One region of the Paenibacillus sp. FSL H8-0548 genome, then DNA from elsewhere that is predicted to be linked to it. Evidence: a T-box and tRNA genes for the amino acid it is inferred to sense, from the RefSeq annotation. Region 1 holds a T-box; the other holds one or more tRNA genes.
The links. A T-box is a leader RNA that pairs with one kind of tRNA and senses whether it is charged. The one in region 1 lies ahead of ileS (isoleucine--tRNA ligase), so its partner is inferred to be a tRNA-Ile.
Positions count from the first base shown of each region.

Region 2: it encodes a tRNA-Ile, which carries the amino acid that the T-box ahead of ileS (isoleucine--tRNA ligase) is inferred to sense. The anticodon was not compared.

Region 1 is NZ_CP152049.1:3,182,925-3,199,144, forward strand. Features, by position in the region: gene MHI37_RS13125 (DNA-binding response regulator) at 799-1,485, opposite strand; gene spoIIGA (sigma-E processing peptidase SpoIIGA) at 1,807-2,727, shown strand; gene sigE (RNA polymerase sporulation sigma factor SigE) at 2,765-3,487, shown strand; gene sigG (RNA polymerase sporulation sigma factor SigG) at 3,592-4,374, shown strand; gene MHI37_RS13145 (YlmC/YmxH family sporulation protein) at 4,800-5,081, shown strand; gene pgeF (peptidoglycan editing factor PgeF) at 5,289-6,140, shown strand; gene MHI37_RS13155 (YggS family pyridoxal phosphate-dependent enzyme) at 6,144-6,863, shown strand; gene sepF (cell division protein SepF) at 6,866-7,315, shown strand; gene MHI37_RS13165 (YggT family protein) at 7,323-7,595, shown strand; gene MHI37_RS13170 (YlmH/Sll1252 family protein) at 7,629-8,411, shown strand; gene MHI37_RS13175 (DivIVA domain-containing protein) at 8,508-9,008, shown strand; T-box leader at 9,086-9,390, shown strand; gene ileS (isoleucine--tRNA ligase) at 9,442-12,540, shown strand; gene MHI37_RS13185 (DUF5665 domain-containing protein) at 12,684-13,022, shown strand; gene MHI37_RS13190 (TraR/DksA C4-type zinc finger protein) at 13,023-13,754, opposite strand; gene lspA (signal peptidase II) at 13,937-14,458, shown strand; gene MHI37_RS13200 (RluA family pseudouridine synthase) at 14,439-15,377, shown strand; gene MHI37_RS13205 (LL-diaminopimelate aminotransferase) at 15,497-16,220, shown strand, end outside.
Region 2 is NZ_CP152049.1:5,022,946-5,039,165, forward strand. Features, by position in the region: gene MHI37_RS21850 (hypothetical protein) at 746-1,237, shown strand; gene MHI37_RS21855 (GGDEF domain-containing phosphodiesterase) at 1,299-3,203, opposite strand; gene MHI37_RS21860 (DUF423 domain-containing protein) at 3,342-3,740, opposite strand; gene MHI37_RS21865 (hypothetical protein) at 3,806-4,303, shown strand; gene MHI37_RS21870 (SMC family ATPase) at 4,361-7,453, opposite strand; gene MHI37_RS21875 (exonuclease SbcCD subunit D) at 7,450-8,625, opposite strand; gene yhbH (sporulation protein YhbH) at 8,866-10,020, shown strand; gene MHI37_RS21885 (MFS transporter) at 10,117-11,352, opposite strand; gene pdaA (delta-lactam-biosynthetic de-N-acetylase) at 11,986-12,741, opposite strand; tRNA gene MHI37_RS21895 (tRNA-Pro) at 12,922-12,998, opposite strand; tRNA gene MHI37_RS21900 (tRNA-Thr) at 13,007-13,082, opposite strand; tRNA gene MHI37_RS21905 (tRNA-Thr) at 13,156-13,231, opposite strand; tRNA gene MHI37_RS21910 (tRNA-Met) at 13,264-13,340, opposite strand; tRNA gene MHI37_RS21915 (tRNA-Glu) at 13,357-13,431, opposite strand; tRNA gene MHI37_RS21920 (tRNA-Ser) at 13,446-13,533, opposite strand; tRNA gene MHI37_RS21925 (tRNA-Asn) at 13,539-13,614, opposite strand; tRNA gene MHI37_RS21930 (tRNA-Ile) at 13,620-13,696, opposite strand; rRNA gene MHI37_RS21935 (23S ribosomal RNA) at 13,844-16,220, opposite strand, start outside.

The DNA.
Region 1 (16,220 bases):
TGAAAGGACGCTGTAAGCACGTATACGTGCTTACAGCGAAGGAGTACTCGGTAATGGTGGCCTGTAAGCACATATACGTGCTTACAGGGTGAAAACGGCGCATGGAGGAGGAGGAAAGGACGCTGTAAGCACGTATATGCTCTTACAGCGAAGGAGTAACCGGTAACGGTAGTCTGTAAGCACATATACGTGCTTACAGAGTGAAAACGGCGTATGGAGGAGGATGAAAGGACGCTGTAAGCACGTATATGCTCTTACAGCGAAGGAGTAACCGGTAATGGTGGCCTGTAAGCACATATACGTGCTTACAGAGTGAAAACGGCGTATGGAGGAGGATGAAAGGACGCTGTAAGCACGTATACGCTCTTACAGCGAAGGAGTACTCGGTAATGGTGGCCTGTAAGCACATATACGTGCTTACAGGGTGAAAACGGCGCATGGAGGAGGAGGAAAGGACGCTGTAAGCACGTATATGCTCTTACAGCGAAGGAGGAACCGGTAATGGTGGCCTGTAAGCACATATACGTGCTTACAGAGTGAAAACGGCGTATGGAGGAGGATGAAAGGACGCTGTAAGCACGTATATGCTCTTACAGCGAAGGAGTAACCGGTAATGGTGGCCTGTAAGCACATATACGTGCTTACAAAGTTGAACGAGGTTGGAAGGTCATTAGACAATTACATGCAATATTTATGACTGCTCCGAAAAAGGAACATTTAAACAAGAATGAATGAGTTGACTTCATACAAACAGAAAATGATTAACCATATTGAGAAATAGCAACGTTGTTCAACCCGCTATTGCTGAACAAATAAAGAGGATGGTTGTTCGGGATTTATTTTGTAACAGCGAATTCTTTGTGTACCCTTTCCTGCTGGAAGCAACAGTTGCTTGGTTACCATACTATGGAGCAGCTTTTGAGCATCGCGTTTTTTGATTTTCAAAAGATCAATGACGTCACTGGGGCGGATATGGTACTGTAAGCTTGAAGCGTGTTTTAATACTTCTCGTTGCAAGAAAATTTCTGCGCTGCTCACCTTTTTTCTACCAAGTAAGCTTTTGCCCATAAATTGCTGAAGAAGCTGCTGGCACATACGCGGCTTCTCTTTAATGTCATCGTAGGAGAAGCGTATTATCTTCCAACCATCAACAATGAGATGGTTTTGGCGCATTAAAGAATCGGAGAATTGCCAACGTGATATTTCAGCCGAATGCGTGCGATAACCATCAATTTCGATAGCAAGCTGTAAACCATCCTTCAAGTAGGCAAAGTCCAAAAATCGACTGCCATCACGGAAATCGGCAACTTCATACTCTGCATGTAGCCCGTCAAAATCATGGAAGGCAGGATACCAAATTTTTTCTGTAAACAGTTTTTCAGCATGACCATGCCCTTCTATTAGCCTACGTTTGCGCTCTCCTTTATAGTTTTTTATCTGCGTGTCCAGCCAGTGTCCGTAATTCACTTCAAACGTCATGTCCATCTCACTCTCCCTTAGAAAATAAAAAAACCGCATACTGCGGGTATGGTTATCCCGAGTAAGCGGTGTGCTTCACTGCTTTACTTCTATATCAAATATCATACGATATTTTGTAGAGCTGAACAAGCAAATTTCTAGCGGTCGTGGCCGTATCGAAATTAAACATACTTGGCGGTTTTTATACTCCTACTCGACAAAAAAAGATATGTCATGCTGTCATGAATAGACAGACTTTGAAATAGGATTTTAATATACTAGTGTCAATCGTTCTCCCGGGAGCCATTTACAGATCCGTGTATCGCCAGTTGCAGGAAGGTGACCGAAGTGGCTATTTATGTGGATGTGATGTTTCTAAGAGAGCTGCTCGTGGATGGTGCAATTCTATTAACTACCGCGTGGGTCCGTCATTTGAAACCTAGGCCGTGGCGGGTGTTAACAGCTTCTGCTGTCGGAGCTTGTTATGTCGTTTTGATGCTTTTTCCGCAATTATCTTTTTTATTTACGTTAATTGTGAAGGTCGGCATGTCGTTTTTTATGGTATGGATCGCTTTTGGCTTCTCCTCCTTGCAAAATTTTTTGAGAAATGTTGCGGCGTTTTATGCGGTTAATTTTGTTGCTGCTGGTGCGGTGCTTGGGATTTATTATCTGTTTATGCAAGGGTCTGGTGAGGTTTGGAGGACGATTACATTCGTAAACGGCAGCATGCATGTAGAGCTCAAGATGGGATTGTTTTATTTAATTGCTGCGTTTTGCATCGGTCTGTATATATACCGTACTGTATTAACGCAAAAAAGAGAACGGGAGCTGGTGCAAACACATTTAGCAGAGGTGAAAATTACGATTGGAGATCGGACTCAAACCTGTGTTGGTCTAATCGATACTGGCAATCAGCTATATGATCCGCTCACAAGGACACCTGTTATGGTGATGGAAGCTTCCTTATGGCAAGAAGATTTGCCCGAATCGTGGTTGAATAGCATACGAGATGCACAAGTGGATCGTCTCGTGGCGGGAATGGATCAACAGCCCTATTTTATATGGCAAGACAGGCTTCGTCTCGTACCATTCAGAGGTGTCAACCGGGGATCACAGTTCATGCTGGCGATAAAACCCGACGCGGTTGAGATAACTAGGGAAGGACAAGTTTTTGAAACGCGAAAGGTGCTTATCGGGCTTGACGGCGGAAAGCTAACGTCTGATGGAGCATATCGAGCCATTATCCATCCGTCTATGGTACAACAATAAAACCGTATGCTTATACAAACGAGGAGGGATGGGCCAGATGCTCGTCAAGTACAAATTAATCCTTCAGTTATATTATTATCGGATCATGTTTTTATTCGGATTAAAAAGTGAAGAAATTTATTACATTGGTGGAAGTGAAGCGCTTCCGCCGCCCTTAACACGCGAAGAGGAAGAATATTTGCTGGAAAAGCTTCCTTCGGGCGACACAGCTATTCGGGCAATGCTAATTGAACGAAACTTAAGGCTTGTCGTATATATTGCCCGCAAGTTTGAAAATACCGGCATTCATATTGAAGATCTCGTATCGATAGGCGCGATTGGTCTGATTAAAGCGGTGAACACATTTGATCCAGAAAAGAAAATCAAGCTTGCGACCTATGCCTCGCGTTGTATCGAAAATGAAATATTGATGTATCTGCGCCGGAATAGCAAGACGCGTACAGAGGTATCGTTTGACGAGCCGCTCAATATCGATTGGGATGGGAATGAGCTGCTTCTCTCAGATGTTCTCGGTACGGAAAATGATACGATATACAGAAACATTGAGGAGCAGGTTGACCGCAAGCTGCTTCATAAGGCGCTTGATAAGCTTTCTGAGCGGGAGCGGATCATTATGGAGCTTCGCTTCGGACTTGCAGATGGCGAAGAGAAAACACAAAAGGATGTTGCTGACTTATTGGGTATTTCTCAGTCCTACATTTCACGGCTGGAGAAGCGGATTATAAAAAGACTTCGAAAAGAATTTAATAAAATGGTTTAAAGGCCGCGTCCTGCTTGCAGTTGTCGAATGATGTCGCAATAGGAATAAAAAGACCTTCTCAGGAGATAATGTACAGTAATGTTTCTCCTTGGGAGGTAATCACGTTGACCCGAAATAAAGTCGAGATCTGTGGAGTGGATACCGCGAAACTGCCTGTCCTAAATAATGTCGAGATGAGAGAATTGTTTACGGCATTGCAAACCCGCAACGAGTGGGCAGCAAGAGAGAAATTAGTAAACGGCAACCTGCGGCTAGTACTGAGCGTAATTCAAAGGTTTAACAATAGGGGAGAGTTTGTGGACGACCTATTTCAGGTCGGCTGCATCGGACTTATGAAGGCGATAGATAATTTTGACCTTAGCCAAAATGTCAAATTTTCCACCTATGCCGTTCCGATGATCATCGGAGAGATACGCCGTTATTTGCGTGACAACAATCCAATTCGAGTGTCTCGCAGCTTAAGGGACATCGCCTATAAGGCGCTTCAGGTTAGGGATAGCCTGACGAACAGAAATTCGCGAGAGCCAACTATTTTTGAAATTTCAGAAGCGCTAAACGTTCCAAAGGAAGATGTTGTTTTTGCATTAGATGCGATTCAAGATCCGGTTTCTTTATTTGAACCGATCTACCATGACGGTGGAGATCCGATTTACGTTATGGATCAGATTAGCGATGAACGCAATAAGGATGTATCGTGGATTGAGGAAATTGCACTTCGAGAAGCGATGCATAAGCTCAATGATAGAGAAAAAATGATTTTGTCGATGCGCTTTTTTGAAGGCAAGACGCAAATGGAAGTAGCCGATGAAATTGGCATCTCTCAGGCACAAGTATCTAGGCTTGAAAAATCAGCTATTCAGCAAATGCAAAAACATGTGAAATCGTAAAGAAGCGGTGCCGCGAGGCACCGCTTTTTTTGTTGTTTAGGAAGCTATGGATTCTCCGAACCTGTTGATAACGATGCTGCGGCAGCAGTCGGAGAGCGGCTAACGAAAGCTAACGGAAGCCAGAGACGTTAAAGTTCGATTTTTGGTTAGCGTCATATTTTAACGGAAGTGGGAGACGCTATTCCGCAGAAATGAAGCGAGATCGTGCATGTAGGGTACAAATAGAGGCCTGTGCTTCCGTTAGAATCTTGAAATGAAAAATAAAGGCGATTTAGCGTCTGTGGTTTCCGTTAGAAGTGTGAGCTGACGCGTCTGCGATTTCCAATAATCTCTTTTTTGAATGGAAGGACATTTTGGGCTAATTGCTCATATAGTTATAGGAGAGATACATGGACGATTACTCTAAATGAAACGTGGTGAGGGCAATGAAAATATCTGATTTTCAGACGAAGGATGTTATTAATATTGTTGATGGAAAAAAGCTTGGTCAAATATCAGATTTGGAGCTGGATTTAAGACAGGGTCGCATCGATTCGATTGTTGTTCCCCAATACACTAAGTTTATGGGGATATTTGGCGGGGGAGGCACGGAGGTTGTGATCCCGTGGCGCAATATTGTGAAAATAGGTGCAGATGTCGTACTGGTGCGAATGGATGATACAAAGCAGCTCCGTTCCGAAGAGGAGGATTTGCACGTTCGCTCATAACACTGTACACTGTTTTTATGTTAATTAGACAGAAACGTATTGCAATGTGAAAGGTTGCTGCGCAAACCTAAAGCTAATGCTTACGAAGCAGGTTTGCACAGCAAACCTAAAGCTAATGCTTACGAAGCAGGTTTGCACAGCAAACCTTAAGCCTACGCTTACGAAGCAGGTTTGCACAGCAAACCTTTGAATAGAGGTGAAAGCCAAATGGAAGCATTTGAACATTTGCAAACAGCGAAGGGGCCTTCGCTGTTTTTGCTGCCTGATTGGATGGCTCGGAACGAGGAGCTTACTGTAGGATTTACTGGCAGGGGTGGAGGAGTAAGCAAAGCTCCATGGTCTTCATTTAATATGGGACTGCATGTAGGCGATCAGGATCATTCGGTTATTGCCAATCGGCGTTTGCTGACGGAAGCCATTGGATGGCCATTCGACGCGTGGACGTGCGCGGAGCAGGTGCACGGCAATGTCGTGCATCAGGTCGTGGAGACTGATAAGGGAAGAGGCAGAGACTCTCTGAGCGATGTAATTAAGGACTGCGACGCCATAATGACAGATGTGCCTGGCGTGCTCTTAGCGTCCTTTTATGCGGATTGTGTGCCGCTCTATTTCTATGATCCTGTGCATAATGCCGTAGCGCTTGCCCACGCAGGGTGGAAGGGCACGGTGCAGCAAATTGCTAAAGTTACTGTTGAAGCGATGGGAGATGCGTATGGATCGGCTCCAAATACGCTGCTAGCTGCAATTGGACCATCGATCAGCGGCTGCTGTTATGAGGTTGATGGCGTAGTGATTGATCAGGTGCAGCAGCTCACTGAGAGGCTTGGACTTGAAGGAGAAGTAACTGACCATATGCTCAAACGGTCCGAGAATGGGAAAGCGAACTTGTACTTGAAAGAAATAAACCGACAGATTATGATAAAAGCAGGAATTTTGCCGATCCATATCGAATTAACACAGTGGTGCACTGGATGCAGACGGGATTTATTTTTTTCCCATCGCAAAGAAGGTGGCTTAACCGGCCGAATGGCCAGTTGGATCGGTATTCGGGAGAGGTGAAATATGTCATCTACATTTGAGAATCGCGTCGAGCTCGTTGAAGAGCGTATTAAACAAGCCTGCGAGCGTTCTGGACGCAGCAGGGATGAAGTTCACATTATTGCAGTTACCAAATATGTTTCGTTGAATACGACCAAGACAGCTCTTGAGCTGGGCTATCGTCATCTTGGCGAGAATCGCTGGCAGGATGCTCAGGTGAAATGGGAAGCGATTACCGAGGAATGTGACGTGAAGCTGAGCGAGCATCCGATTTGGCATTTCATCGGCTCATTGCAGACCAATAAGGTGAAAGACGTCATTGGGAAGTTTACATACATGCATTCATTGGACAGGCTGTCGTTAGCCGAAGCTATTGATAAGAAGGCATCACAGCTTGGCATTATCGTTCCTTGCTTTATTCAGGTTAATGTCTCAGGAGAAAACTCAAAGCAAGGTCTTGAACCAGAAGAGCTGCTTCCATTTGTAAATCAGCTTGAGCGATTCCATTCCATTAAGCCCATTGGTTTAATGACGATGGCGCCGTACGAAGCTGAGCCGGAGCAAACAAGACCAGTGTTTAGAGCACTTCGTGAATTGCGTGATGAAGTTCAGCAGAGCTCGAAGCATGCAAGCACGATCACTCATTTATCCATGGGCATGTCGAATGATTTTGAAGTTGCGATTGAAGAAGGAGCGACATGGATTCGCCTGGGTACGATATTAGTAGGGAAAGAGGAGGAATAAGGATGAGCGTCATGAACCGATTTATGAGCTTTCTCGGTCTCCAGGATGAGGAAGAGATAGTGGAGAGAGAACGTGTTGTACAGCCGGAAGAACAAGAAGCTGAAACCTCTCCGTTCGAAGCACGTAAAACTACAAAGAGTAACAATGTCGTCAGCATACACTCGCAGAAAAATGTACGAGTTGTGCTTAGTGAGCCCCGTTCATATGATGAAGCGCAAGAAATAGCGGATCATCTTCGCTCGCGCCGTGCCGTCATTGTTAATCTACAGCGCGTTCGGAGCGATCTCGCCGTGCGCATTGTTGATTTCCTAAGCGGTACAGTGTACGCTTTAAACGGAAGCATCTCTAAGCTTGGCCCTAATATTTTTCTATGCACGCCGGATTCAGTTGAAATTCAAGGTGCTATAACGGAAATGCTGGCGGAGGAGAACGACTACAACAAAATGAGGTGACCTTGAGTTGTTTAATAGTGTGGGAAATGTAATAGATACACTACAAAGTATCTACAGCTTTATGATTATTGGTTATGTGCTGCTGTCGTGGTTGCCTAATGCTCGTGAAAGCTTTATTGGCGTATTTTTGGGCAAAATGGTAGAGCCTTATCTCGGGATTTTCCGGAGATTTATTCCTCCTATTGGGGGTATGCTGGATCTGTCGCCGATCATTGCACTGTTCGCTTTGCGTTTCGTAGCTAGCGGTTTGACTGCAGTAATCGAATTTTTGATACCTTAAATCAATTTTTGATTAATAAAGGAATGTGTTTTTATGAAAGAAGGCATATACGATCATTTTCATCCCGACGAGAAACCTTTTGTCGCTCGGGCAGAGGAATGGATAGAGCGGTCCGCACAGCAGCATGAGCTGAAGCGGACCGATTTTTTAGACCCGAGACAAGCGCAAATATTGATGGCTTTGGCTAATCGGAATCCAGATGTCACTGTTCGTCTAGATGGCGGCTATGATCAAGCGGAGCGCAGGCGAGTTATTATTGGTCCGGACTATCGAAGCCTTGATGATGAGGCAATGGGAATTTGTGTGCTTGTCGTAAATGGACCAGGACAGGCTCAGCTTGAGCTTGATCACGGTGACTTTTTGGGTGCGCTGCTCGGACTGGGCATTAAGCGCGACCGAATTGGCGACATCCATGTTCATGAGCATTTTTGTCATATTGTCGTTATGGATGAAATTGCTGATTACTTGAATATTCAGCTTAGACAGGTTCACCGTATTAATGTGCTGACAGACGTCGTTTCATTGGCTGAACTCAAAATAGTCGTTCCAAAGCTTGAAGAGATGAACCTATCGGTTGCTTCCATGCGATTGGATGGAATTGCGAGCGACGTTTATCGGATCAGCAGGTCTAAGATTGTGGACCCGATTCGAGCAGGCAGATGCAGAGTGAATTGGAAATCCGAGGAGGACCCTTCCAAGCAGCTCCGCGGGGGAGATGTGGTGTCGTTCAAGGGGCTTGGCCGTTTTAAAGTGCTGGAGATGGATGGAGTGACAAAAAAGGGCAGAATTCGTGTCAAAATAGGCAAGTTTATTTGAACGAATGCAGGAATTTAACTGCGCTTGTCGAAATTGTTCACAACAAACAGTATAAATCGGTTCCCAGAATTACAAATACCATGAGGAGGTGCCCCAATGCCACTATCGCCATTGGACATACATAACAAAGAGTTTGGCCGGAGATTACGCGGCTATGACGAGGATGAGGTAAACGAATTTCTCGATCAGGTTATTAAAGATTACGAATCGCTCATTCGTGAAAATAAAGAGATGCAGAATCAAGTGCTTGGGCTGCAAGAAAGATTGAATCATTTTACGAATATAGAAGAAACACTTAGCAAAACAATCATCGTCGCACAGGAAGCGGCTGACGAGGTGAGAAGCAATGCGAAGAAGGAAGCGCAGCTGATCATCAAGGAGTCAGAGAAAAATGCTGATCGAATTATTAATGATTCACTAGCGAAATCACGCAGGGTTTCTCTTGAGGTGGAAGAGCTTAAGAAGCAAGCCTCAGTATACCGTGCTCGTTTCCGTACACTAGTTGAAGCACAGCTTGAGCTGCTTACTGTTGATGGTTGGGATACACTGGAGCCGCAGGCTTCAAGACATTCCGAGCATGAGCTTACAAGAGGTTAAGGTTTGATAAATAGGCGAATTGCCATTTGACATTTAGCCTGCTGTTAAGCTATAACTAGAATATTGAATTGATGATCTAAACTTCGTTGAAGAGAACAAGTACACTTTAAGTTCACTCCTCAGAGAGCCGGCGGCAGCTGAAAGTCCGGTGTGTGAGCTATTGCGGAATATCCTCTCTGAGAAGCGGCGCCGAACCTGCGAGAGCAGCAGTAAGTGTTGACGGCTGTCCCCCGTTACAGGGAACGCGAACGTAGAGTTCGCGACTAAGGTGCCGCATGAAGCACAGCTCGCTTGAGCTGCTTGCCTTCAGCTTAAGTCCAGAAATTTGGGCAGAAGCAGATGCGGAACAAGGGTGGTAACGCGACTAAGCCTCGTCCCTTCTCATAGGGATGAGGCTTTATTTTTGTTTTTTTAAACATAGGAGGCTGAAATCATGCAACGCGTAGATGTTAAGGAGCGTGCACGCAGTCGTGAACTGCGTGTGCTGGAGCAATGGAAAACAGAGGATACCTTTAAACAATCGATTACTAATCGGGAAGGCAAGCCAAACTTTGTGTTTTATGAAGGGCCTCCGACTGCAAACGGCGCTCCGCATATCGGTCACGTGCTTGGTCGTGTAATCAAAGATTTTATTTGTCGTTACAAGACGATGGCAGGCTACCGGGTTATTCGTAAAGCGGGCTGGGATACACATGGACTTCCCGTTGAGCTTGGCGTTGAGAAGCAGCTGGGTATTTCCGGCAAGCAGGAGATCGAGGAGTACGGTGTAGAAAAGTTTGTGAAAAAATGTAAAGCCAGCGTATTTGAATACGAGAAGCAGTGGCGCGAGCTTACAGAAGCTATTGCTTACTGGACTGATTTAGACAATCCGTATATCACACTAAAAAATGAATATATCGAAAGTGTTTGGCATATTTTATCAACGATTCATGGTAAAGGCTTGTTATACCGCGGTCACCGCGTAAGTCCTTATTGCCCGGATTGTCAAACGACACTGAGTTCACATGAGGTAGCGCAGGGCTATGAGGATGTTAAGGATTTAAGTGCAACAGCGAAATTCAAGCTTGCTGAGTCGGGTGAATTCATTCTGGCTTGGACGACAACGCCTTGGACGCTGCCAGCAAACGTAGCGTTAGCAGTTAATCCAGAGCTAGATTACATTCGGGCAGCTAAGAACGGCGAAGTTTATATCGTTGCTCAAAACTTAGCGGAGAGTGTTCTGAAGGAAGAATATGAAATTTTGTCTGTTGTTAAAGGTGCTGAGCTAGTAGGCCTTAGCTATGAGCCGCCATTTAATTATATGGCCATCGATAAAGGACATATTGTCATTGCTGGCGATTTCGTCAGTGACACCAGCGGTACAGGTATCGTTCATATTGCTCCTGCACACGGTGAGGATGACTATCGGGTTTCACGGGAGAATGGCATCAGCATGCTGAGTGTTGTTGATTTGGCAGGACGGTATGTAGCAGAAGTAACAGACTTTGCAGGTCGTTTCGTTAAAGACAGCGAGCTCGACATCGACATCGTGAAAAACTTAAGCGAACGCGGTTTGCTTTATTCCAAAGAGCGCTATGAGCATAGCTATCCGTTCTGCTGGCGCTGCAAAACACCATTGATTTATTATGCAATGGAGAGCTGGTTTATTAAGACGACTGCAGTTAAGGATCAACTCATCGCCAACAATAATGGTGTGGACTGGTACCCAGGACATATTCGCGAGGGTCGCTTTGGCAAGTTTTTAGAGGATCTGGTGGATTGGAATATTAGCCGCAACCGCTACTGGGGTACGCCTCTGAATGTGTGGGTCTGTGATGTGACAGGCAAGGAGTATTCACCAAGCAGCATTGCTGATTTGCGTGCGATGGCTATCGGTGATGTGCCGGAGGATATTGAGCTTCATAAGCCATACGTGGATGATATTAAGCTGAGATCACCATTTGCTGAGGGAGCGGAAATGACTCGCACGCCAGAAGTTATTGATGTTTGGTTCGACAGCGGATCAATGCCGTTCGCGCAGCAGCATCAGCCTTTTGAGAACGATCAACAATTTGCTGAACAATATCCGGCTGACATCATTTGTGAAGGTATTGACCAAACGCGGGGCTGGTTCTACAGTCTGCTTGCGGTTTCAACGCTTTACAATGGCAAGGCACCTTATAAAGCCGTTATCTCGACAGGTCATATTTTGGATGAAAATGGACAAAAAATGTCCAAATCGAAGGGGAATGTTATCGATCCTTGGGAAATCATCAATGAGTACGGAACCGATGCATTCCGCTGGGCTCTTCTTGCAGATAGCGCGCCTTGGAACAGCAAACGCTTCTCACGCGGTATTGTTGGCGAAGCCAAATCAAAGGTTATCGATACGATTGTAAATACGCATGCGTTTTTCGCGTTGTATGCATCCATCGACGGTTATCAATATGCTGAGCATGAAGAAACGACGTCGAGCAACAAGCTTGATCGCTGGATCATCTCGCGCTTGAACAGCCTAATCAAAACGGTAAACAAAGGACTGGAAGTAAATGACTTCCTGAACCCAGCCAAATCGATCGAGCTATTTGTTGATGAGCTTAGCAATTGGTATATTCGCCGTTCACGTGATCGTTTCTGGGGAAGCGGACTGTCGGCAGAGAAGCTTGCTGCATACCAGACGCTGCGGAGCGTATTGCTTACACTCTCCCGTGTCATTGCACCTTATGCGCCATTGCTCGCGGAGGATGTTTACGGAAACCTCGGCGGAGCTGGAAGCGTCCATTTGGCGGATTACCCTAAAGCGGATGAAGCTGCAATCGATGAAACATTAGAGCAGGATATGGAAAGCGCGAAGCAAATCGTAGAGCTCGCACGCAATGTGCGCAATGAAACAGGGATAAAAACGCGCCAGCCTCTATCGGAGCTGATCGTTTCTCTGGATCGCGACTTTGATGTGGCAGGCTACGAGGAGATCGTGAAGGACGAGATTAATGTAAAAGCGATCATCGTCCAAAACTCAGACAGCGGCTTTGTTGATTTTACGCTGAAGCTGAATTTGAAGGTTGCCGGCAAAAAATATGGCAAAAACGTAGGTGCTATTCAAGCTCAGCTGAAGGGCTTGGACGCTGAACAAACGCGCAGCATCGTTAATGGCAACAGCTTCGCTTTCACAAGTGCAGAGGGCGAGCAGCTTGCGATTTCAGTGGATGAGCTGTTAGTGGAGAAGCAGGCGAAGTCAGGTTTTGCTTCTGCATCTGGCAATGGTGTTACTGTAGCGTTGAATACAGATATTACACCTGAGCTAGAGCAAGAAGGCTTAGTCCGTGAAGTTATTCGTGCCGTTCAAGATACGCGCAAAAAGCTTGATTTGCCAATTGAAAAGCGTATTGATCTTGTGCTTGATGTGGATAGCGAGCTTAAAGCTGCGCTTGAGGCATTCAAAGAAGTGCTACATGATAATGTGCTTGTACAAACGGTCACATACGAAGTGGTTGCTGAAATGGAAAAAGTAGCAATCGGAAATAAAGAAATAGGGATTTTCATTCGCGGTTAAGGATATAGTATAAAGGAAAATAAGAAGTGAAAACGAGGCTGTCGCCTTCCGGCTGCGCAAGCAAGCGACCGAAAGGTCGCAAGTTCACTGCGGCTGGGGGAGGTTAAGCCTCGTTTTATTGTTTGACAAGGGGGATGCCACGGATGGAAATAAAAAACCCGGAACAGCCGAAAAATTTGAATGAGCTGCAATCCTCGTTAAGCAAGCTTGACAAGCGGCTGCAATCTATTGCAGCCGATATGGAGCGTACACAAATTGCTGAATATGTTGATCTGCTTAATCGTCCAAGATCTTTAATTTGGAGAAACCTACTTGCAGGTACGGCAAGAGGTGTAGGCATTGCGATCGGCTTTACTTTTTTTGCTGCAACGATTTTATACGTGCTGCAAATACTAGGTGCACTCAATCTGCCTATTATTGGCGATTATATTGCTGACATCGTTCGAATTGTACAAATTCAGCTTGAAGGGAAATCCTATTAGTCATCCGTTCTCGTTAGGCTCATCACTTTCGAGAACATGATCTCCTTCTCCACTTTCCATATAATGCTCATATTCTCGGTTGCGAATGACAGAGACGTGACGGCCAGTAATATCTGTTGCAAGAAAGCTTTCGATAGACTCTACAAAGCCGTCATTCTCGAAGGCATCAATGCCAATATGGTCGTAATCGGCCACATCACGATTTTCAGACATGGCGGGAGAATCTGAATTACCAAATTGCTCAACAATTTGCCAAGCATCCTCGCCATCAAAGCCGTTGTAGGAATCGTGCTCATCCATGCTTGTTCGGCCAAATGGAGGATCAAGCACTAATTCCTCAACAGGCCGGTTAGTCGACAATTGCTGGCGGGGAGCATGTTCAATACAATATAAAGTGTCGGGCACAGCATCCAATCGATCCAGAGGAATCGGTTCATGGCAGGCTTCGCAAATACCGTATGAGCCGCTCGAAATGGCATTTAGGGCGGCCTCAATACGTAATAAATGAAGCTCTTCCTGCTCAATTAGCGCAATATCTTTTCCGCGCTCGTAAAGCTCACTTGCTGTATCCGCAGGGTGATTGTCATTTGTAGAAAGCTCACCGGTATTATCGCGAAGGGAATGAGCAAGACCGTAATGATCATCGTCAGCGAGACGATGCTCGATTTCACGCTGTTCGTTCATTAACCTGCTTTGCAGCAATTGTAATTGACCTTGTGATAGGGTTGTCATTTCGATCACACTCCTTAGCAGACAAACATAATTGCTGTATTAGCTTATCCGAAAGTCAGCTTTTCAGTATGGGCTTCAATGGAAGCAAGTAGTTTATTTATGGGCGCTGGCTCTCTTTTGGCTCCGTATGCTACAATTGATGGGATTGAAACGTTGCTTCACAAAAAAATAGGAGTGATCAGATGCGTTTTTATTATTACTGGCTAGCGGTTTTGGTATTTATCCTTGATTTTGTTACAAAAAGATTAATTGAGTCAAAATTAGAGATCATGGAACAAATTAGCGTTATCGGTAATTTTTTTCTTATTACTTCGCATCGAAATCGAGGTGCTGCATTTGGCATTTTGCAGGAGCAACGATTTTTTTTCATCATCATTACGATCGTAATAGTCGCAGGTATTATTTGGTACATACAGGTAATGCGGAAGACTGCTAACCCGGCGTTGTTAATCGGACTCGGAATGGTGCTTGGAGGAGCGATTGGAAACTTTTTGGACCGCGCGCGCTTTGGAGAGGTTGTCGATTTTCTGCAGTTTAATTTTGGCAGCTATCAATTTCCAATTTTCAATATTGCGGACTCAGGAATCGTCTGCGGTGTAATACTCATTCTTATCGACACCTTAATGTCAGCAAAAGATGAAAAAAAACGTATGCAAGATGGAGAGGACAAGGATCAAAACAATCATGAGCAGCAACCTGTATAATGAAGAGCCGTTGGAGTGGATTGCGGAAGAGGAGCAGTCAGGAGAACGGGTAGATAAGTTTGTAACAGACCTAATTGATAATCAAGGTGTATCCAGAACACAAGTACAAGAATGGATTAAGGCAGGTGCCGTTCAAGTAGATGGCAAGATTGCCAAAGCAAATGTGAAGATTGTTCCAGGGAATCGTGTTGTTTTACAAATTCCGGAGCCTGAGGAAGCGGCAATTGTGCCGGAAAATATTCCACTGGAAATTATTTATGAGGATTCAGATTTGATAGTGGTCAATAAAAAACGCGGCATGGTCGTTCATCCTGCCCCAGGCCATTCCTCGGGGACGCTTGTGAACGCTCTAATGTATCATTGCAAGGATTTATCCGGTATCAATGGCATGATTCGTCCGGGCATTGTTCACCGTATAGACAAAGATACTACAGGCTTGCTGATGGCAGCGAAAAATGATCTTGCACATATCTCTTTGGCTGAGCAGTTGAAGGAGCATACGGTCACTCGAAAATATATTGCTCTCGTTCATGGCAATTTACCGCATGATCAAGGAACTATAGATGCGCCGATCGGACGTGACTTGAACGACCGCAAGCTGTTTACAGTGACAGAACGCAACAGCAGAAATGCAGTTACACATTTTCATGTGTTGGAGAGGTTAGGCGATTATACCGTTGTTGAGCTGCAGCTTGAGACAGGGCGCACTCATCAAATTCGTGTGCATATGAAGTATATCGGTCATCCGCTTGCTGGAGATCCGGTTTATGGACGCAACAAAACAGTAGCGCTTAAGGGACAAGCTCTGCATGCTACACGGCTTGGCTTTACGCATCCGCGGAGCGGCGAGCGGCTGGAATTTGAGATGCCTTTGCCTGCTGATTTTGAGTATGTTTTAAGCAATTTGCGATCCAGATAGTTTGATCGTCCAATAGTGCAAACATTTCACCACATTCTTCATTATTTCAAGCTGGGAAGTAAGTTATTCTAAGCAATAACGACAGAACTCAATGAGAAAATAAGGACAGGTGACATGAAATGACATCGATAAATCAAAACTACTTGGAACTGCAAGGCAGCTACTTGTTTTCTGAAATTGCTAAGCGCCGCAATAAATTTATTGAAGAGAACCCGACTGCTGAAATTATTAGTCTGGGCATTGGCGATGTTACTCGCGGCTTGCCGGATGTCGTTCTAAATGCGATGCATAGCGCGGTAAACGAGCTTGCAGAGCCGGGCTCGTTCCGAGGCTATGGCCCAGAGCAAGGATATGACTTCTTAATTAACGCGATCATCGAGAATGACTATAAAGCACGGGGCATTGACATTGCAACGAATGAAGTTTTCGTTAGTGACGGTTCGAAATGCGACGTCGGCAATATTCAAGAAATTTTTAGCCAAAACAGCATCGTTGCCGTTCAAGATCCTGTATATCCGGTATATGTAGATACGAATGTAATGGCTGGTCGCTCAGGCAAATACAACCAAGAGACAAAGCGTTACGACAATATCAGCTATCTGGAGTGCACGGCTGAAAATGACTTCAAGCCAAGCTTGCCGGATCGCAAGGTAGACATCATTTACTTGTGCTATCCGAACAACCCGACAGGGATGACGCTTACGAAGGCAGAGCTTAAAGTTTGGGTTGATTATGCGAAGGCAAACAACTGCATTATTCTTTATGACTCCGCGTATGAAGCCTTTATTCAAGAAGAGGATGTTCCGCATAGCATTTATGAAATCGAAGGCGCACGTGAGGTAG
Region 2 (16,220 bases), 1.8 Mb from region 1:
CACAGACGCTAAATCGCCTTTATTTTTCGTTTCAAGATTGTAACGGAAACACAGGCCTCTATTTGTACCCAACATGCCAGATTTCGCTTCATTTCTGCGGAATAGCGTCTCTCTGTTCCGTTAAAATGTGACGCTAATCCAAAATGGAACTTTAGCGTCTCTGGTTTCCGTTAGCGGTTAAACCCCCTAATTCCGGCTGCTGGCGCAGCATCGTTATCAACAGGTTCGGAGAATGTAAAGTATCCTAGACAATAAGAAAAGCATCTTCAATAATGATGCTTATTTTGTAACAGCGATTTGTACTATTATAAAGAGCTCTTTTATAAAGCTTATGTGTCACGAAATATCAATTCAATGTCCGGTCAGTAAGGCAATTAAATGATCTATATAACTCGAACTTAAAGAATGAAGTGTAAGCGAAGCGAGAAGATCGCTCTGGAGAAACGAAGTGTTCGCCTTTGCAGTCATATTCTCACCTTAAATGTCTTAGGAAATCAAAGAATCTGACTGCAACCGCGATCGTAAGAATGATCTTCTCGCGTAGCGTCTTAATTGATCTTCTCGCTCAGCTCCCACAACGTAAATGTTTAGTTCAATTTATATAATAAGCAAAAAACAACTATACAGTATTGGTTAAATGCTCAGCACTGAGGGAAGGATAAAGCACAACAACACACTAATTAATTCTATGTAAAACCCTATATTAGTGGTATATTAGAACTATATCTTATCGTTCGGAGGTCCTATGGATAAATTTCCCACGCCCAAAGACCAAACATCCTTTATATTCAATATTGAGGTGCTTGTTGAAGAAAACAATAATGCTGCTGCAATAGAAAAGTTGCTCCATGCCTTGAACAGCTCGGGATTCGTTGATTTTCGTATCCTATCCGGCATCCAGTTAGGCGAGCAAATTGAGGTTCGAACAAAGCAAGCTTCATCCAAACAACCGTTTCCGATTCCAGCCAACGTCAGCCAAGTCGCTAATGCTGCTAAGTCAGATAAGCCTGATCAAGAATCATTTGAGGCTTTAAGCTATTCTGATAAAATCAAATCCATAATGAAAAACAACACATTAATTAGATTAATCGTAAACAAAGGTCTTGGTATCAAGCTCAGTATCCCGTGCAGAATCATAAATATGGACGAGACCGAAAATATTATTACGATATATCATGTTGATGAAAAGCAGGTATATACGTTCCGTTTAAACGAAATTGAAGATTTCTCTTACTGATCTGAATTTAACTATAAAAAAACCGTACTTTGACGAATGAAACGGCCAAAGTACGGTTTTTTTATGCGTAACCAGGAGATAACATTTGTTCGATATTCTCGCTGGATACTGGTGGGCTCCAGAAAAAACCCTGCATTTCATCGCATTTATGCTTCTTAAGAAATTCCATTTGTGCTTCAGTCTCGACACCCTCTGCGATCACCTGAATATTCAAGTTATGCGCCATAGCAATAATCGCTGCTACAATTTCGGCATCATTTGGATCCTGCTGAATATCGCGCACGAAGGAGCGGTCGATTTTCAAACGATCTATCGGAAAGTTTTTCAAATAATGGAATGAACTATAACCGGTGCCAAAGTCATCCACACTAATATTTACTCCCAAATCAGTTAAGTCCAGCAAGCAACGAGACACATGGCTGACATCCATCGTCATCGACTCAGTAATTTCTAAATCCAAATATTTTGCATGCAGGCCTGTTTTCTCAAGCACGTCCGCTACCTTGCTGGCCAAGTCGTTTTGGACAAACTGTCTAATGGATAAATTAACGGAGACCGGCATAGGCGGCAAACCAGCATCCTGCCAAGCTTTATTCTGTCTGCATGCTTCTTCGAGCACCCAGTCGCCTATCTGAACGATCATACCGCTCTCTTCAGCCAGTGGTATGAAGCTTCCAGGCGGTACCATTCCCCTAATAGGATGATTCCAGCGCACAAGCGCTTCTACCCCAACCATCTTGCCGCTAATCAAATCATACTGCGGTTGATATTGAAGCACGAACTCATTACGCTGAATAGCGCGGTACATTTCATGCTGTAGTGTAAGGCGCTCAAACGAGGAATTGCTCCAGCTCTCTGAATAGAGCAGGCAATCATTTTTGCCGCTTTCTTTCACCTTTACGAGTGCCATGTCCGCTTTCTTGATCAGAGCATAGCTATCGTCTTCCTCATTCTTATTCGTAACTGAGCCGATGCTTGCTGTAATATGTAACGGAAAGCCGCTTAGCTCATAGGGCTCTTCAATAGACTTAAGAAGCTTCTTCGAAAGCTCTAGCAAATGCTTCTCCGACTCCAGATCGCAAAACAATAAAGCAAACTCATCACCTTCCATACGAGCTACAAAATCATTCTCATAAAGATCGCGGTTGAGTCTCTCTGCTATTTGCATAAGGAGAATGTCACCGAATTCCCGTCCAAACGAGGCATTTACCAACTTAAAGCGATCCAAATCCAAATAGCAAATGCCAACTACACGATCTTCTTCCTTCGCTCTAGCTAAGGTCTCGGTAAGCTTCATTTGAAACAAGGTCCGATTCGGCAGTCCAGTCATGTCATCGTAGTAAGCCATATAACGAATCCGTTCAACATTCCTTTTCCGGTCGCTTAAGTCATGGCTTATTAATAAAATACCGATGACCTCTTCGTCTTCAATCATCGGGGAGCAAAGCATCTGAAGCTCCAATGGGAAGCCAGAACCATGTGTAATGTTAATATTGGATTGCTTTGTTTCTCCAAGCAGCGCCTGCTCAAACGTTTCCAGCAGCAATTGCCTGCTTCCTGGCTCAACTAATCGCGAGATTGAGGCGCCAAGAAGATCGGACCGATGATAACCAAGCGTTCGACTAGAAGCCTCGTTCATCTCCATAACGATACCGTTTCTATCTAACACCGCTAGCGGCACAGCATCCGAGCGAAGAAATGCCTCTACAATTGCTGTATGATAATTTTGAAGGCTGTAATTTTTCTTCCTCTTAATATACACAATAATTGCGGTTACGAGTAACGAAGCAGCTATTGCAAGCGCCGTCCATTTGTACATAAGGTTAGAGATGAATAAAAAAGATATAAATATCCATACCAACGCAAGTGCTCCAAGCAAACTAGTGATGATAATCGGCACATTAAAAATTTGATTAGGCCGCTCTCGCTTCTTTCTATTAGGAAAACCATCCATCCGTTTTGTCACGCACAAACGTCCTTCCTGTATCCCGAGTCAAGTAAGTGTTCGCTTTATTATAAACGAAACAAGCGATCTGGTATAGAAAAATTTACTAAAGCAACTTGTTTTTTGTTGCAAAAAAGCATTATATGTCGTTTACCCTTATTATGTTATATCGCTGCCCTTCACTCTTGATTTATTTATAGCTGCTATAATGACACATGCCCAGCCCGCAATTAGCGCTACGCCGCCAATAGGAGTAATCATACCCAGCTTGCTAAAGCTGGTAAGCGACAAAACATATAAGCTGCCGCTAAATATAATTGTCCCTGCAAAAATAAGGCGCGCTCCGTTCAATAGCAGCTTGCTCTCGCCAATTTGTTTTGCAAACAGAGCAATCAGCATTAGAGCGATCGCACTGTACATATGATAACGTACCCCTGTTTCGAACACTTCCAAGTAATGCTCTGTCAAATGCTCCTCCAAGCCGTGTGCACCGAATGCACCCAGTGCAATAGCAAGAGCTGCATTAATTCCACCAATTGCAAAATATTTTGTAAACATATGGTTTTCATTCCTTCCATTTTTGTGTATAATTTGATTTTAATTAGTTAAAGGAGACGATTGAATTGGACAATGAACCAAGAAACGAAATCAACACCCCGCCAGGAAATGAACCTTATGCATCAAAACCAATTTTCTCAAATGAGCACTCTGACACCATAGTTGTAAAAAAACATTCCGGACTTGGCATTGCAGCATTCATCATCGGTTTGATCTCTGTTGTGCTGCTTATCATCGCCCTTGTCTCAGGCAGCTCTTCGGTTGACCAGATTGTGAATTCTGATCTTATCCTTGCGGACCCTAATGACACTGCGGCTTTCCAAGCCTCTATCGAATCACTCGGAGAAGAAGTTCTCGTTTCCGTTGTACTCGCAGTCGTTTGTATCTTTGGCGCCGGCTTTATTTCATTCATCGGGCTTATATTAGCGATTATCGCTGCTTGCTCCAGCAAACGCCGCAGACTGTTCGGTGTTATTGGCATCGTACTTAACGTGGTTGTTATTGTCGGCGGAATCTCACTTTTTATTGCAGGCATCAATGCGATTGCTGCCAACTTCGCTTAACTATCGAGTCTGCTCCAGCCTCCTTCGAGTGCCGGAGCAGACTCTTTTTATATCAGCTCATTTTACAGTAATGTTTGTACGGCTGAATCCCTCTCTCGTCTTGACTACCTCAAGGCATGCTGGAAAAGCATCCTTAAGCTCCTGCACATGGGATATGACGCCGATCATTCTTCCTGCCTTCTGCAAATCAACGAGCGCAATAATAGCCTTCTGCAGCGACTCCTCATCAAGTGAGCCAAAGCCCTCGTCAATAAACATCATCTCAATAGTGACTCCGCCCAAATGTGATTGAATGACGTCTGTCATGCCTAGCGCCAGACAGAGCGAAGCGTTAAACTTCTCTCCACCGGACAACGTCTTCACATCACGGTTCTGACCTGTAAAAGCATCGTAAACGTCAAGCCCAAGACCACTCTGTTTTCCTCTATTTTCTAGGCGATCACTGCGCTCTAATGAAAACTGTCCGCTAGACAAGTTGCGGAGACGGGCATTGGCTGCGAACAAAATCTGCTCCAAAAATTCAATTAGAATATACCGCTCGAATGAGATTTTCAGCGCATTATCACCCTTCAGCATTTGAAAGATGTCCATGACCTCCTCCAGCTGGGCTTCCAGTCCCTTCACCTGACCGCTCGCGCGTCCTATGGAGGCTGATAGGCGCTGCGCAACCTCGCCTGTACGAATCGCTGTTTGAGCTGCGGCATGAATTTGCTCAAGCTGCTGCTTGCTTATGTTCAGACTTTCTTGCAGTTGAACAATATCCACCCTAGGCTTGCCAGCAAGCTCAATTTGAAGCTCCAACAGCTGCTGCGTAACGAGAACAACCGCCGTTTGGTAAGCGCTTATAGCCTTGCCCAGCTGCTCTCTTGCAGCTTCTGAGAGTGCAGCTTCAGCGTATTGCTGAACCGATTCAAAGCCAGCCTTCTGAAGCTCCTCAAGCAGCCGCTGCTCAGCTAGCTGCTTACCCTGCTCTGATTCCTCCAGCTGGCGCTCCGCTTGATCAACATAAGCTCTCTGCTCTGCCAGCTTAGCTGTTGCTAGCTGCAGCTGCTCCTGAGCGCTCTTCCAAGCGGTCCTCAGCTGATCGGACGCTGTCTGCTGCTGTTTGATTCTCACATTTAGGCTCTCTGGTGAGCGCAGCTGCTCTGGTATACGGTCCAGCTCCTTCTGTAGCGCGGATTGCTGTGATGCCCGCTCTATACTCAGCCGCTGCTGTTCTTGCTGCAGCTGCTCCTTGGCACGCTGCTGCTGCTCTTGCTGCAATTCCATCTGCTCAAGCAGCTGCTTAAGCTCAGGAACCTGCTTAGCTTTAATCAGAAGCTTGTCCGTTTCTTCCTTAAGCGCACGCCATTGCTGCTGCAGCTGAGCTCTTTGCTCCTCCAATCGAACCGCCTGCAGGCCGTATTCGGCAAGCTCTTTTGCACCTTCCTCACGAGTCGCTTTGGCTGCTGCTGCCTGAGCACGCGCCTCCAGCCATTCACGCTCGATGACTCCAAGCTGCGCCTTGGCATCCTGCAATCGCTCGCGTGAAGGCACCTCACTGCTTGAAACCGCTTTGGCGGGATGCTCTAAGCTGCCACATACGGGACAAGCCTTATCATCATGCAAATGAGCGGCAAGCAGTGTTGCCTGACCCTCAATCCATGAGGTTTCCAGTCGATCATGCTCGTCTCGCGCTCTTGCGAACGACTTTGAGAAGTCCTGCTCCAGCTGAGAGAAGCGCAGCATCTCCTTCTCTACATCAACGAGACGCTTCAGCTGCTTCCCTTGCTGCTCCACTAGACGCAGCTTGTCCAGCTTCTGCGTTAATTCGGCCGTATCAAGCTCTATTTCTTTTAATTGAATGCTCATTGACTGCTTCTTATCGCGCAGCTGCGCAATGCCTGTCTCGGAAGCCTTTAGTTTAGAGGTGCAGTCATGCTCTGCTTGGATCAGCTTCTCAATCCTGTGCTGCTGACTGGCCAGCGTGCTCACGATTGGTGCCATCTCCAGCAGTCTGCTGAGCTCACGCTCGGTTTCGCGCCGTTCCTCTTCACGCTGCTCCTCTGCAGCATGCTGACCTGCCGCTTGCTTGTGCCCTTGCTCCGCCTGCTCTCGATCGGCTAGTTTTCCAGCATATTGACTGCGCTTCGTTATCGCATCCACATGCGTACGGTCAGCTTGCTCCTTATACGGCGTCAAATGCGCTGCTTTAATCGCAAGCGCAAGCTGCTGCTCCTTTACTGCATAATCCGCCTGCTGTGCAGCAAGCTGGGCCTGCTGAGCCTGCTTTCGATCATGCTCCTCATGCTTGCTATTTATCGTAATGGCTGCACGCAGCTGTGCTTCCTCTTCTTCTATTCGAACCGCCAGTACATTTTTCTGAGCGACAGCTTGCTCCTCTGCGTTCCGGTAGAACTCTCGCTCCTGCTGCAGCGCATCCGTTATCTGTGAAGCACTATATACCTCTTGCTGGAAAGTGCGGGAGAGCTCGCTATCCACACGCTCTGGAAGCGCCTCTTGCACCTGCTTCATATAAGCATTTACCGTTGCCTTAGCCTCTTTCAATTGATCCTGAATGCTTCGGTTTTTCTGCTGGAAGCGACCCTCCAAGCGCTCATAAAGCTCTGTCCGAAAAATACGGCGCAATATTTCTTCCTTATTATCCGTGTCCGAAGTAAGCAACTTGCGAAATTCTCCTTGCGGCAGCATTACAATTTGACTGAATTGCTCCTTGGTCAAGCCTATAATTTGCTCAAGCTTGGCATTTACGTCGGAGACGATAAAACGATCAACCGCTGGAACAGCTTCACCGCTCGTCATTTCATAAAGCTCTGCTTTCCCGCCAGTTTCGCCTTTATTGCTGCCCTTTCGATGCGGCATTTGTCTAATGACCTGATAGCTCCTACGACCAATGGCAAAATCAAATTGAACAGCGGTATGTGTATCCTCAGCTGCAAAATGACTGCGCAGCATTCGTGGATCAGAACGATCCTCCCCGCTGGCAGTTCCATAAAAAGCAAAGCAAATCGCATCAAATATAGAGGTTTTTCCAGCTCCAGTATTTCCTGAAATTACGAATAGTCGACGGTGCTCCAACAAGCTGAAGTCTATCGTTTCCGTATCGCGATAAGATCCAAACGCAGTCATCGTAAGCTTAATCGGCCTCATATCACGCCACCCTCCTCACGAAGCAGCTCTCCATACGTATCCGCGAACAATTGTTTTTTTGCATCCGAAAGCTCTTGCCCCTTAACCTCCTGATAAAATGCAGCAAACAGCTCGATCGGATCAGCTTCCCGTCTCCCTGTTCCTCCCCGCGCATCAGCTGCCGCTTCATTTCCATTCAAGCCGCCGGCCAGCACTGGTCTGCGCTCCACGTGGAGCGCATTCGGGTAAACCGAGCGTACCTTCTCCATAGGAAACAAAACCGGATTTTCATTTAGCAATGTTACAAATACATAATCCTCGTTCACTGGCTGCTTTTCTATTTCTTCAATTAATGCGATTACTCTGCGCATATTCCGCAGCGGCTTCAGCTCACGTTTTTCAATTTCCACGTGACCGGCCTCATTTAGTTCAATTACCAAATATCCCTTCACATGGCTTTCTTCTGAAATCGAATATTTGAGCGGAGAGCCCGCATACCTTATCGTATCGTTCCGAACAAAATGTGCCTGATGCAAATGACCAAGCGCTGTATAATGAAAGGCTTCAAAATAAGCCGCACTCACATGCTCAGCGCCGCCAACCGACAATGGACGTTCCGAGTCGCTCGTATTCTGCTCCGGCTCTCCCGTTGCCGTAATGAATGCATGGCCTACAAATACATGTCTAGCTGATTTGTCCATACCATGGGCAATCCGTGCAGTAATGACGCGCATCGCATCATCATGTGTACGGATCGACTCATCTCCTAGCTGATAGCGAACCTGTGCAGGATCTGCATAAGGTACAAGATGAAAATGCACCTCGCCGAAATTGTCGCTCAGCACGACTGGCTTCAGCCCATCCTTCAATTGCCCCACCAGATGAAGACCGCGGCTTTCCATCAGCTTTGTGCCAAAATTAATACGATCAGGACTGTCATGATTACCGGATATCGCAAGCACAGGTGTATTCAAATCGATAACGATCCGTGCAAGCAGCTCATCGAGCAGCTCGACAGCCTCGGTTGGCGGGACAGCGCGATCATATAGATCACCAGCAATAATAACAGCATCCGGCCGCTCTGCCTCAATCGCTTGCAGCAGCTGCTCCAGAACATAACGCTGATCCTCCGTCATATATACGCCTTGAACTAGCTTTCCCAAATGCCAGTCCGCAGTATGAAATAGCTTCATTTACTTCAAACATCCCTTCCTAGTTCATCGGAATTGTTCCTTTATATTACCATTCGTACCACCCTAGCGCATAGTATGCTGATAGGAGTTCCGTGATAGACTGCTAGAAGTGGACTAATTTTCCTTCACATAACCGCTATAAACTTGAATATATTGAGTAACAGACAAGAATTAAGCGAAGGTCGTCTTAAACACTGCATGAATGCTGGAAGGTTAATTTATTGGAATGAGGTGAGGGAAATGAAATCAGAACCGCTGTTTGTTGTATCCCGTGAGGACTGGTCACTCCACCGCAAAGGCTATGAGGATCAAGCGCGACATCAGGAGAAGGTACATGAGGCTATTAGGCAAAACCTTCCCGATCTGGTTTCCGACGAGAGCATCGTCTTGTCCGATGGCAGACGTACAATTAAGGTTCCCATAAAAAGTCTCGACGAATCCCACTTTATATACAACTACAACAAGAAGCAGCACGTCGGACAAGGAGACGGAGACTCGCAGGTGGGTGATGTGCTTGGCGTCGATCCTCAGGCTGCCAAGGGACCTGGCAAAGGCCAGGATGCAGGCGATCAGCCCGGTGAGGATGTTATTGATACCGAGATCAGCATTGACCAATTAGAGGATATGCTATTCGAGGAGCTAGAGCTCCCTAATCTGGAACAAAAGCAAAAGGATCAGCTTCAATCCACAGAAATTGTGTTCCACGATATTCGCAAAAAAGGCATCATGTCCAACATTGATAAGAAGCGTACATTAATTGAAAATCTAAGGCGCAACGCCAACGCAGGCAAATCCGGTATCGGAGGCATCTCCCCTGACGATCTGCGTTACAAAACATGGAACGAAATCGTGAAGCCCCAATCGAACGCGGTCATTCTCGCACTCATGGATACATCGGGCAGCATGGGATCTTTTGAGAAATATTGTGCCCGCAGCTTTTTCTTCTGGATGACTCGGTTTCTTCGCAGGAAATATGAGCATGTAGAAATTGTATTTATTGCCCACCATACGGAGGCTAAGGAGGTTACCGAGGAGGAATTTTTTAATCGCGGGGAAAGCGGAGGTACGATTTGCTCATCCGCTTATCAAAAAGCGATTGACATCATCGATAGTCGTTATCCAACTCCGAATTGGAATATTTACCCTTTTCATTTCTCGGACGGCGATAATCTGACCTCAGACAACGAGCGCTGCGTAAAGCTCATCGGTCAGCTGATGGAACGAAGCAATATGTTCGGTTATGGAGAGGTCAATCAATACAATCGCAGCAGCACTTTAATGTCGGCCTATAAGCATATCAGCCACAAAAAGTTTATGTACTCGGTAATTAAGGAGAAGAGCGAGGTATACAAGGCGCTTAAAACTTTCTTCTCTAAAAAAGTGAGCGGTGCCTAACCATCATCCGCAAAACAAAAACAGCTGTCTCAAAAGGCTAATGCCTTTTGAGACAGCTGTTTTACATTGAAATATAGAAAAATATAAGTTTCAGCCTCAGCTGGCAGAACCAGCGAATTCTTTGTCCGGATCGGTTCCTTTCGTTTCTTTGCCGAAAAACAGAACCGTCAACGCTCCAACAACGATCGTTATGAAAAAGATCATAAAGATCGAAGAAATCGCGACATGCCGTGCAACGAGCATCCCTACAAGATACGGACCAATAATGCCGCCAACACGCCCGAAGGACGCCGCGAAGCCAACACCAGTGCCACGCACCGCTGTAGGATACAGCTCCGGCGTATAAGCGTACATCCCTCCCCATGCGCCAAGGTTAAAGAAGGAGAGACAAATGCCTGATGCTAGCAATACTCCCTCCGTTTCAGCGCTGCCAAACCATAAGGCACTTCCTGCAGTAAGAAGCAAATAAGCTACAAGCACAAATTTCCGCCCGAATTTCTCTATAAAATACGCCGCCGTAAAATAACCCGGCAGCTGAGCTAGCGTCATGATGAGAACGTACTGGAAGCTTTTCATCAGATCGAAGCCCTTAAGCACCATGACAGAGGGCAGCCATAAGAACATGCCATAATAGGAGAATACAACCGTGAACCATAAGATCCACAGCGTTACCGTCGCCTTGCGATGTCTTATTGACCACAGCGACCTCATTCGGTCACGAATGTTCAGCCTGCTCCCCTTCTGAGCTTCAAAGCTAGGCGAGTCTTTAAGTGCTCTTCTCAAATACAAAGCAAAAAACGCGGGCACAGCCCCAATTGCAAAAGCCATCCTCCATCCATATTCCGGAATGATGAAATAGGCAATTAGCGCTGCGACGATCCAGCCGATAGCCCAAAAGCTCTCCAGCAGCACAACTGCGCGACCTCGCTCCTTTATCGGTACCGATTCTGATACCAGCGTTGAAGCGACTGGCAGCTCGCCTCCGAGCCCAAAGCCCGCAACAAACCTCAATACACAGAGGACGATAAAACCCGTTGCCAGAGCCGATAGACCGCTTGCAATCGAAAATATAAGCAGCGTCCAGAGCAATATCGCTCTACGCCCATAACGATCCGCAAGCAGCCCAGATATTGCAGCCCCTACAGCCATACCAATGGAGTTAATAGCCATCAGCAAGCCAACCTGCTGTGCGCCAAGCTGCCATTCAACAGCTAATGCCGCAACGATAAAAGAAATCATGCCGACCTCCATAGCATCGAACATCCAGCTAAGACCGGCACTAAATAACAATTTCCGCTGCTTGGGATTACGCAGCAAAGCCAAATTTTTCATCTAAAGACCCCTTATACTAAGCTTATTTTCTATTAATAGCTCAACCTCATAAGCAGTATTTTACAATCCTATAGTCATATTTCGGACATCCATGGATACGCTCCAGCCTGCAGCCTCTCACATTCATCTATGGTGACGCAGAACGATACGGTTTTCCGTTTCAGACGATACCCCACGTCCCGGCCTACAATGTACTTTTTGCAACAGAAACCTCACATGAAAGCAGATTCGTCCAGCTACAATGTAATTATGCAGTAGAATAGAGCTCAAACGAGCGAATATGCGAGAAAAATCGGAAATCCGTTGTAAAAAGTGCAGTGTTCGATAAGCTCGAATCGAGTATTACCCGTTTCGTTGCATAAAGTACAATGCAGCCTCCCTGTTTCCTAGCCCACTACACCGAAAGTGTATTGTAAGGGCTAGTACGCATAAAGCTCTGCATTCATCAAGCACGCATTTGGTTTTATGTTCTATTAATTAGACAGCATTTCCTAATTTTTTGGACATCCTTACCTAATATTAACATGATTTCTGAGTATTGAATCAATATCGCTCACATCTATTCTTTCCAAGTGAAGCTGCAAAAAAGCCTTAACTCTGCAGTGAGGTCAAGGCTTTAGTACAACACTACTCTTATGGATTGCTGACGACTAGCTCATCCAAGCTTTTAAATTCATAGCCTTGGCGGCGCGCCTCGTCTATAATACTGCCGAGAGCCTCTGTATTGTCCTTTGAGACGGAGTGCAGCAATATGATAGCACCAGGATGCAGCTGCTTTATAACCTCTCTGTAGGCATGCTGGGAGCCTCTTTGTGCATTCACATCCCAATCCTTATAGGCAACGGACCAAAATACATTGATATAGCCAAATTGCTTGCTCGCTGCGAGTACCTTTTCATTAAAAATGCCTCTTGGCGGCCGCAAATATTTCATTTCCTTCTGACCTGTCAAAACCTCAACCTGCGTTTTCACCTTGTCGAGCTCCGTTTTGATGCTTCCCTCTGACAGCTGAGACATATCCGGATGGCTCCAAGAATGATTGCCCACAATATGACCTTCTAAAACCATTCGATTCAGCAACTCCGGCTCTTCTTTCACATAATGTCCGGTAACAAAAAAAGCAGCAGGAACCTTTTTCTCCTTCAGCACATCTAAGATACGGGAAGTAAAGCCGTTTTCGTAGCCATTATCGAACGTAAGATAAAGCTCCTTTTGACTCGTATTGCCAAGAAACAACGCACCGTGCTTCATCATGATGTCTTTAAAGCCTTCCTCGTCTATCGAAGGCAGTCTTCCCTCCACGCTTTTTTTAAATCCGAAGTGATATACCCCCGGCTGGCCAAATGCAGCAGCAGGACTCGCTAAGCTCCAAATAATCGAAGCGAGCATCACAGTTAACCCTATCTTTAGCTTCAAAAGTAAAGCCCTCCTTGTTTCATGATTTCTATTGCCTGCAATTGACATGCTGCGTATATATTTCCCCATTACAGCATAAAAAAACCGCTATTCCCAATCGCTCAATGAACGAATAAGAATAGCGGTTTATGTGTCAAACATTAGTTTAAAAGATGGTCGGGACGACACGATTTGAACATGCGACCCCCTGGTCCCAAACCAGGTGCTCTACCAAGCTGAGCTACGTCCCGAGAAAAGATGGTGCCGTCGAGAGGACTTGAACCCCCAACCTACTGATTACAAGTCAGTTGCTCTACCAGTTGAGCTACAACGGCACATCAATTATGTTCACCATAAACGGTGATTAGCGATGTTAGTTTGGAAATCCGAACAACATCTGAAGAAAAATGGTGCCGTCGAGAGGACTTGAACCCCCAACCTACTGATTACAAGTCAGTTGCTCTACCAGTTGAGCTACAACGGCGTATAGATGATTGTACACCATTAAAGGTGATTTGGTTGCGGGGGCAGGATTTGAACCTGCGGCCTTCGGGTTATGAGCCCGACGAGCTACCGGGCTGCTCCACCCCGCGTCATTAAGAAAAAATATGGTGACCCGTAGGGGACTCGAACCCCTGTTACCTCCGTGAAAGGGAGGTGTCTTAACCACTTGACCAACGGGCCTTGAAAAATTAGAACGGAGAGAGAGGGATTCGAACCCTCGCACCACTTACGCAGTCTAACCCCTTAGCAGAGGGTCCCCTTGAGCCACTTGGGTATCTCTCCAAACTTGGCTCCCCGAACAGGACTCGAACCTGTGACAACTCGATTAACAGTCGAGTGCTCTACCAACTGAGCTATCAGGGAAAATATGGTGGGCCCTAGTGGACTCGAACCACCGACCTCACCCTTATCAGGGGTGCGCTCTAACCAGCTGAGCTAAGGGCCCAAAGCATAAACATAAATCTTATGTAAGATGTATTGTTTAAGCATAGGACAGGCAAATTACGCCCTGAAAACTGGATACGAAAGGTAGGTTTGCTGAAAACCTGTTCTGCTGCTGTCTACCGGATGTATGGGTCACAGTAAACGTGTTTAGGATAAGCCCTCGACCGATTAGTATTCGTCAGCTACACACATTGCTGTGCTTCCACCCCGAACCTATCAACCTCGTCGTCTTCAAGGGGTCTTACATACTGGGAAATCTCATCTTGAGGGGGGCTTCGCGCTTAGATGCTTTCAGCGCTTATCCCGTCCGTACTTGGCTACCCAGCGGTGCTCCTGGCGGAACAACTGGTACACCAGCGGTACGTCCATCCCGGTCCTCTCGTACTAAGGACAGCTCCTCTCAAATTTCCTGCGCCCGCGACAGATAGGGACCGAACTGTCTCACGACGTTCTGAACCCAGCTCGCGTACCGCTTTAATGGGCGAACAGCCCAACCCTTGGGACCTACTTCAGCCCCAGGATGCGATGAGCCGACATCGAGGTGCCAAACCTCCCCGTCGATGTGGACTCTTGGGGGAGATAAGCCTGTTATCCCCAGGGTAGCTTTTATCCGTTGAGCGATGGCCCTTCCATTCGGTACCACCGGATCACTAAGCCCGACTTTCGTCCCTGCTCGACTTGTAGGTCTCGCAGTCAAGCTCCCTTATGCCTTTGCACTCTGCGAATGATTTCCAACCATTCTGAGGGAACCTTTGGGCGCCTCCGTTACATTTTAGGAGGCGACCGCCCCAGTCAAACTGTCCACCTGACACGGTCCCCGAACCGGTTTCACGGTTCTAGGTTAGAACTCCGATACGATCAGGGTGGTATCCCAACGGTGCCTCCACACAAGCTGGCGCTCATGCTTCGTAGGCTCCCACCTATCCTGTACAGATCGTACCAAAGTTCAATATCAAGTTACAGTAAAGCTCCATGGGGTCTTTCCGTCTTGTCGCGGGTAACCTGCATCTTCACAGGTATTAAAATTTCACCGGATCTCTCGTTGAGACAGCGCCCAAGTCGTTACGCCATTCGTGCGGGTCAGAATTTACCTGACAAGGAATTTCGCTACCTTAGGACCGTTATAGTTACGGCCGCCGTTTACTGGGGCTTCGGTTCACAGCTTCGGGTTACCCCTAACCGCTCCCCTTAACCTTCCAGCACCGGGCAGGCGTCAGCCCGTATACTTCGCCTTACGGCTTCGCACAGACCTGTGTTTTTGCTAAACAGTCGCTTGGGCCTTTTCACTGCGGCCCCCTCGGGCTATTCACCCTACCGAGGCACCTCTTCTCCCGAAGTTACGAGGTCATTTTGCCGAGTTCCTTAACGAGAGTTCTTCCGCGCGCCTTAGCATACTCTGCTCGCCTACCTGTGTCGGTTTGCGGTACGGGCACCTAGATCTCACTAGAGGCTTTTCTTGACAGCCGGAGTACATGACCTTCGCTACTGTAATTTTCGCTCCCCATCACAGCCCAGCCTAATAGTGTGCGGATTTGCCTACACACTAGCCTCACTGCTTAGACGGACTATTCCATCAGTCCGCGTCACTGCCCTTCTGTGTCACCCCATTGCTCAAACAATCTTCGGTGGTACAGGAATTTCAACCTGTTGTCCATCCACTACGCCTTTCGGCCTCGCGTTAGGTCCCGACTTACCCTGAGAGGACGAGCCTTCCTCAGGAACCCTTAGGCTTTCGGCGGACAAGATTCTCACTTGTCTTTTCGTTACTCATACCGGCATTCTCACTTGAATACAGTCCACCAGTCCTCACGGTCCAACTTCAATCCGTATTCAACGCTCCCCTACCCAAGTACCCTAAGGTACATGTCATAGCTTCGGTGGTGTGTTTAGCCCCGTTACATTTTCGGCGCAGAGTCACTCGACCAGTGAGCTATTACGCACTCTTTAAATGATGGCTGCTTCTAAGCCAACATCCTGGTTGTCTTTGCAACTCCACATCCTTTCCCACTTAACACACACTTGGGGACCTTAGCTGATGATCTGGGCTGTTTCCCTCTTGACAATGGATCTTAGCACTCACTGTCTGACTCCCGAGTAGCACGTCTATGGCATTCGGAGTTTGACTGGACTTGGTAACCCTTGGCGGGCCCCGCACCCAATCAGTGCTCTACCTCCACGACGCTCATTCCTCGAGGCTAGCCCTAAAGCTATTTCGGGGAGAACCAGCTATCTCCGAGTTCGATTGGAATTTCTCCGCTACCCCCACCTCATCCCCGCACTTTTCAACGTGCGTGGGTTCGGGCCTCCAGTGCGTGTTACCGCACCTTCACCCTGGACAGGGGTAGATCACACGGTTTCGGGTCTACGACCACGTACTTATTCGCCCTATTCAGACTCGCTTTCGCTACGGCTCCGTCTTCCCGACTTAACCTTGCACGTGATCGTAACTCGCCGGTTCATTCTACAAAAGGCACGCCATCACCCATTTAACGGGCTCTGACTTTTTGTAAGCGCACGGTTTCAGG